3 regions of the Paraburkholderia sp. BR14374 genome follow, and region 2 is predicted to be linked to each of the others. Evidence: riboswitches for the same ligand, from Rfam matches in the RefSeq annotation. Region 2 holds a riboswitch; each other region holds the start of a gene.
The links. Region 2 has a riboswitch for cobalamin ahead of AB3X86_RS00490 (TonB-dependent receptor). Riboswitches for the same ligand answer to the same signal wherever they lie in the genome.
Positions count from the first base shown of each region.

Region 1: it holds a riboswitch for cobalamin, as region 2 does, so the genes downstream of both, AB3X86_RS07155 (CbtB-domain containing protein) here and AB3X86_RS00490 (TonB-dependent receptor) in region 2, are expected to answer to the same signal.
Region 3: it holds a riboswitch for cobalamin, as region 2 does, so the genes downstream of both, cobA (uroporphyrinogen-III C-methyltransferase) here and AB3X86_RS00490 (TonB-dependent receptor) in region 2, are expected to answer to the same signal.

Region 1 is NZ_JBFPKF010000003.1:300-2,559, forward strand. It holds partial or broken gene AB3X86_RS07145 (hypothetical protein) at 1-18, shown strand, start outside; gene AB3X86_RS07150 (CbtA family protein) at 190-930, opposite strand; gene AB3X86_RS07155 (CbtB-domain containing protein) at 942-1,163, opposite strand; cobalamin riboswitch at 1,204-1,359, opposite strand; gene AB3X86_RS07160 (histidine phosphatase family protein) at 1,436-2,056, shown strand; gene AB3X86_RS07165 (hypothetical protein) at 2,070-2,260, opposite strand, start outside.
Region 2 is NZ_JBFPKF010000001.1:119,549-121,808, reverse strand. It holds gene AB3X86_RS00500 (cell division protein ZapA) at 1-289, opposite strand, end outside; gene AB3X86_RS00495 (ATPase) at 286-645, opposite strand; cobalamin riboswitch at 866-1,130, shown strand; gene AB3X86_RS00490 (TonB-dependent receptor) at 1,221-2,260, shown strand, end outside.
Region 3 is NZ_JBFPKF010000020.1:114,939-117,198, forward strand. It holds gene AB3X86_RS31720 (cobalamin biosynthesis protein) at 1-131, opposite strand, end outside; partial or broken gene cobA (uroporphyrinogen-III C-methyltransferase) at 174-899, opposite strand; cobalamin riboswitch at 1,143-1,404, opposite strand; cobalamin riboswitch at 1,485-1,763, shown strand; gene cobW (cobalamin biosynthesis protein CobW) at 1,966-2,260, shown strand, end outside.

The DNA.
Region 1 (2,260 bases), on a different contig from region 2:
CCAATAGGATTCCCATAGGCGCCGCGTCGAGTGAAGGTGCGAAAAGCCGTTAAGCAGCTTTTCCACAGAAAATGTTCGCAAGGCTGTGGATAACCGCTCCACAACCGCGCCAAGTACTTGATCCAAAACCATTCTCGCGCGTTGCGCGCGAAGCGTCGCCGCTTGCGCGGCCACGCGTCACCGTCCTATTCAGGCGGACTTCATCGTCACCCGCGCATTCGTACGCATAAAAGCACTGCGCTCGACCATCGCGCCGAACAACAGCCCGATCGTCGTCCACATGACCACCTGCATGCCGATCGCCGCAACGCGGAACTTCCACAGCAGCACGGCCGGGAACGTGGCCGGCACTTCATTGATGACCGGCATCGACAGTTGTACGGCCGCGATGATCGCGACGAATAGGAGCCCCGCGACGATCGAGCCGTTCCATGCACCCAGCTTCGCCGCCGCGCGGCGCCGCACCTTCAGCGAAAACACCATCGTCGCGAGAGAAATCGCGATCATCAGAAAGAATAGGCCCGTGCGCGCGCCGATCGTGTCCGGGTCACCGACCGACGGCGGATTGGCCGGATACTTGATATTCGGCACGACCACGATGGCGATGAACGCGCCAAGCGCGAGCCACGCGGACAGCGCGCGCACGCTCAACGAACCCGCGCGTCCATACGCATAAGCAAACACCAGCGAGAACAGACCGCCGAATGCCGCGCCATATGTGACCACGCCAGTCAGCAGGCCGAGGCCAGCCTGCGTCTCACGGCTCACGATTTCGGGCTCGGGCGCCTCGCCGCGCGCGGCGGCCGCTTTCTCTTCGAATGAAATCGCCTGATCGACCTGTGGTTCACCGACGATTCGCGCGAACGCGAACGTGAGCAAGCCCGCGACGATGCCCGCGAGCATCCCGCGCACCAACAATTTACCTACCATGTCGAACTCCGTTAGTGGCAGGGAAAGCCAAGCAGATGGCGGCCGTCGTGCACGAACTCATGCACGTACATGCCAGGCACGAGCGACGTCGCACCCTGTTCCGCACCAACGAAGTAAAGCGCGAACAACAGCAGCAAGCCGCCGAACACGACCCACGGCAGCAGTTCACGCAAGGGAATGGGAGTGGGCTGGACCGCCGGTTGCGCGGCGCGATCGAAAACAGCTTTGGTCATGATGGACATCTCCTGGGGTAACGCGCCCCGATAGTCGATTGCAGAGGAATGGTGCGAAGCTCAGGTCTGGCTTTCGGCTCTTGTGGATTGCAAGGCCGATTACAGTGGCGCGACCGCGCCGGGCTCTCACCGGCTTCCGTGCTTCGCAGTGTCGGTATTCTACGCGCTAAACTGCGGCTTCCGCGACGGCGAGGGCACGCCGCAACGCGCAACGCACGCCGCGAGCCCGTCAAGCCACGCAGGCAAGTGCGAATGAGGCGCTAACGCAAAGAATGGATACGCGACTATTACTGGTGAGCCATGCGGCAACGGCCGCGCAGCGCGCGGGCCGCTTCCCCGCCGACGATCCGCTCGACGCGCGCGGCCGCGCCGAAGCCGAAGCGGCGCGCGCCCGTCTCGCGCTTCCCGCCGACGCCACCGTATTCACCAGCCCCGCCGCCAGCGCCCGCGAAACGGTCGCCGCGCTCGGTCTGAGCGCCACGCCTGCCGACGCATTGGCGGATATCGACTATGGCAAATGGCGCGGCCAGCGCCTCGCGGACATTGCCGACGAAGCCCCCCGCGAACTCGCCGCCTGGACGCGCGAGCCCGACGCGGCACCGCCCGGGGGTGAATCGTTCGATCGACTTGTGCGGCGGGTCGGAGAGTGGCTCGACGCGCAACAGGCAGACGTACGTTCATGCAACGCGGTCAACGAAGCAGGCTTCGCGGCCTCTGCACACGGTCGCACCATCGTCGCGATCACCCACGCAACGCTTCTTCGAGCGGCAATCGTGCATGCCCTCGGCGCATCGCCAACCGTGTTCTCTCGCATCGAGATCACGCCGCTGTCGGTCGTCGAATTGCACCACTCGCGACGCGGCTGGTCATGGTGGCCGTCTGCCACCGCCTGAACGGAACCGTCGCTTACCTGCCCGATACCACCAGCCGCAACCGGTTCGCCCCCTCGGGAGTCAGCGTGATTTCGGTGCGTCGATCCTTCGCGCCGAGATAAAAGTGCTGACGTCCCGGCGAATTCTGATCGTGCGTTGCATCGGGCAGGCACGACGCGATGTCGGCCGCGACCGCTTCCAATGCATCCCCGTTCGAGCCCGCCG
Region 2 (2,260 bases):
CAGTACCTAGCTGTTCGTTCATTTGCTGCATTGTACGCCGGATTTCTTCAGCAGGAAATGCTTCTCCGTGTCGCACACTGCTTTGCAGCTTAAGCAGTTCCGATGCCAGCGACAGTGCCGCCATCACCGCGATGCGATCGGTGCCGCGCACATTGCTGCCGCTGCGGATTTTCTTCATCTCGGCGTCGACGCGCGCGACCGCCTCGAGCAGCGCGCCTTCCGTTTCGGGCGAACAGGCGAGACGGTAGGGTACTTCCAGAATCGATACTTCGATCTGCTTGGTGGTCATGCGCTTTCTCCGTGTCGGCTCACGTCGCCTTCCGCTTCCTCGTGTTCGGGCTGGGCGGACTCGAGCAGATCGAGCTGGTTATCCGGTTCGCTGCTTGCGCGTGCGCGCGGCAATTTTTCGAGAATCGCATTCAGGCGCACCTGAGCGTCGTCGATCTTGGCGGACAGCGCGTCGCGTTCAGCTTGCAGTGCGTCGCGCTCGGCACGCAATTGCGCGAGTTCGGTGTGCGTGGCTTGTACTTCGGCACGCGTTTGCGCGAGCTGCTCTTCGAGCGCGATCCGCGCTTCGTTGTGGCGCTTGCTGATCGCAATCAGCTTGCCGATGTTCTGGGAGAGTGATTCGAGTTCGGTGAGCATGTGCTGCGTCCTCTAAAGACATCGCATTTTAGCGCGGAATATTACAGGTTCCGACAATTGTCTCGTTTCGAGACGTAACAGCATCGCTTCATGCAAGTTCGTTGCGAGTCGTGTCGTCGACCATAAGATCAAACACCGGCAATCCATCGGACAATAACCTGCATTCGACAGAACGGATCGCGCTCCGGTTGGCCTTTCTTGACGCCCCGCGAAGCCGCTCCTACACTTCCCGCACTCTGGTGCCCGCGCGCGCTTTTCGGCGCGCGCAGTTAAACGGGAAGCAGGGCGCGCGCGGTGCCAAACCGGATGCGCGAACCTGCGCTGCCCCCGCAACGGTAAACGACCGCATGTGATGTGCTCATGCAGGTCGGTCCTTGTCGCACGGTTGGAAGTTCAATCTGCGAGTGTGCCACTGCGCGTCACGCGTGGGAAGGCGGGATCGATGTGTCGTAGCCCGGATACCGGCCAGAAAAGAGGGACGTCCCCCGCGAAAACGTTAAACATGGGGGACGCCTCGTGACGCGTCGGCCTGCGGGGAAGCAGGCCGCGCATGCCATCCACAGGAATGTCATCCCATGTTGTCCCCCATCGCCCGCGCGACGCTGCTCGCGTTCGCGAGCCTGCCGCTCGTCGCGCATGCGCAAAGCGCCGAGCCTGTGCCTTCATCGTCAGCTGCGGATGCAAACACCGCGAACGCCCTAAACGTTGCCGATGCGGCCAATCCCACTTCCGCCGATGCATCGGGCAACGTGCTGTCGCCGATCGTCGTGACCGCACAACGCGGAGCGCAAGCGTTGCGCGACGCGATCCCGCAGACCACGCAGTTCGATCAGCAGGATATCGCCGACACGACCGCGACCGATCTGCCCGGCCTGCTGCGACTCGCGCCCGGCGCGCAAATTTCGCGCACGGGTGGCCCCGGTTCGACCACGAGCCTCTTTCTGCGCGGCGCGTCGTCGACGCAATCGCTGCTGCTGATCGACGGCGTGCGCGTCGATTCGGTGAGTCTCGGCTCCGCTCAGCTCGCACAGATTCCGCTCGACCAGGTCGATCACGTCGAAGTCGTGAACGGCAACGTGTCGGCGTTGTACGGCTCGGGCGCGATCGGCGGTGTCGTGCAGGTGTTCACGAAAGACGGCGGCGATCATCCGCCGCGCTTCAATTTTTCGCTCGGCTACGGCAGCTATCACACGCAGATGCAAACGGCCGGCGTGAACGGCGCGCTCGATCAGGACGGCCGCACGACCTTCAACATCTCGCTAGCGCGCACGAAGAGCGACGGCTTTTCGTCGCTCGATCCGCTCGAGGCGCCGGGCGCGAATCCGAACGCGAACGGCAATCTGAACGAGAGCATCAGCGCGTCGCTGCGCCATGAGTTCACCGACAAGTGGGATGCGGGCGTCAGCTACTTCCAGTCGAACAACAACAACAGCTACGACAATGCGTACGGCGTGCCAACCGATCTGAACAACCTCTATAGCAAGGTGCGTCAGGTATCGGTGTTTGCGAACGGCAAGCTGACCGACTGGTGGACCACCCACTTCACGCTCGCCGAGGGCGACGACCGCAGCGTATCGAACACCAATGGCATCTACAACGACCGCTTCGATACCGA
Region 3 (2,260 bases), on a different contig from region 2:
TTGGCGTCGATCGTCGCAATGGTGCGGATCTGCTCGAAGGCATTCGCACCGAGTGCTGCGCGCACGGCGGCTTCGATGTCAGCCGCATCGCTGTGCAAGCGGCAACCTATGCCGACGCTCAGCGTTTTAATCGCGCTCGCAGCTTGTTCGTGATCGACTCGGCCGTCGCGTTTGGCCGCATCACGCGCAAGCGCGAACGAGGCCACGCCGCCGATCACCACGATCGCCGGCGAGCCGAGTCCCGCGCGCACGACCGCCTCGGCAAACTCGCGCAGCGGCGCGAGCACGTGACGCTGCTCCGGCCGCGTCGCCGATTCGATCGCCGCGCAGGGCGTATCGGCGGACATGCCGGCCGCGAGCAACGCGCCGACGATTTCGCCGAGCCGCCGCATGCCCATATAGATCACGAGCGTCATGCGCGTGGCGGCGAGCGCGGTCCAGTCCGGTTCGCCGCTGCCGGCGCCGTGGCCAGTGACGAACACGACGCCCTGCGCGTAATCGCGATGCGTGACCGCGATGCCGAGCGTCGCGGGCGCGGCGATGCCGGCCGTAATGCCGTTGATCACGTCCACGTCGATACCCGCCGCCCGCAGCGCCTGCAATTCTTCGCCGCCGCGGCCGAACACGAACGGATCACCGCCCTTGAGCCGCGCCACGCTGCGTCCCGCGCGCAGATGCATGAGCATTTGCGCGACGATGTCCGCTTGCGGCGTCGACGGATGCCCGCCGCGCTTGCCGACGTACACGACTTGCGCGTTGGCGCTTGCAAACTGCAGTACGTCGGGATTGACCAGATCGTCGACCAGCACGACATCGGCCTGGGCGAGCGCACGAGTGGCCTTCAGGGTCATCAGTTCGACGTCGCCGGGACCGGCGCCGATCAGCCAGGCGCGCGTCATCGCGGCGTGCATGGCGCATGCCATGCGGAGATGGGGGGAGAGAAGCGGCGTGCGACGGTGCACACGGCGGTGAATATAGATGTCATGCGGTACAGCGAATCCGGGCGCGGCCACTCGTGCGGTTCGCGGCGGATTCTTCAGAGAGAACGCCACGACACACGCGATGCCGCGCTGCTACGCCTTCACATCCGTTCCCCGCGGATTCCGGCGGCCGGCGGCGCAACCTGATGCACGGATGCATGCGGCGCCGCCTCCGCGTCTGGCCGGTATCCGGGCTGGCGGCCTCACGCGCTTCGCCTTCCCGTCCCGGTTTGCGGATTCGCGGGGACAGTGGCATCAAAAAACGCATGCGCGGCACAGCGGAATCGAAGGCGAATCGAATCGCGCGCCGCAGGTCGCTTACCGTTGCGGGGACAGCACAGGTTAAACGCGCGACGCGCTGCCTGTTTCCCGTTTAACTGCACATGCGAGCGCATGTGCGGGCACCAAACGCGCGCATACGATAGCATATGACGCCTTGCCAGATAAGCCTCGGCGGCGCTTTCCGGCGCCCTGCGTTCCTTGACTGCGCATGCCCGGGGGCCTACACTCGCACGCACTTTGGGTGCTCGCGTGCGCGTTCGTGCGCATGCAGTTAAACGGGAAACAGGGAGCCATCTGCGCTAGAGCGGCTAACCTGTGCTGTCCCCGCAACGGTAAGCGAAAAGCGGTTCCGGCTTGATAGCCGGGCGCCGCGGTGCCGGCTTCGATGTCCTCGCGCAAGGTCGCGTCGACATATCACCACTGGACGAGAAACCACTCGTCCGGGAAGGGGAAGCGGCGCTTTCGCCAGCCCGGATACCGGCCCGAAGAAGCAGAACGACCGCCGCGGGGATGCGGCGGCGCGTTCATGACCTCAGTTCCGCTTTCTGTATTTCCGTTGTCGCGGCAATGCCGTCGTTCGTCCCCGTGTCTGGTGATCGCTGGTACTGTTGCGCGTGCTTCATTCGCTCCATTCGCCAGCCGATGCCGACCGATGCGCGGAACTTGCGGCAGACCGATGCAACGCAAAGGGATGGACCTCACGATGCAAACTCAATTGCGCAAGATTCCCGTCACGATCGTTACCGGCTTTCTCGGCAGTGGCAAAACTACGTTGCTGCGGCACATCCTTCAGCATGCGGGCGGCAAGCGCATCGCGGTGATCGTCAACGAGTTCGGCGAACTCGGCATCGACGGCGAAATCCTCAAGGGCTGCGGCATCGGTTGCGATGAAAACGGCGTCGAGACCGAAGGGCAATTGTATGAACTCGCGAACGGTTGTCTGTGCTGCACCGTGCAGGAGGAGTTCTTCCCGGTGATGGAAAAGCTCGCGGAGCGGC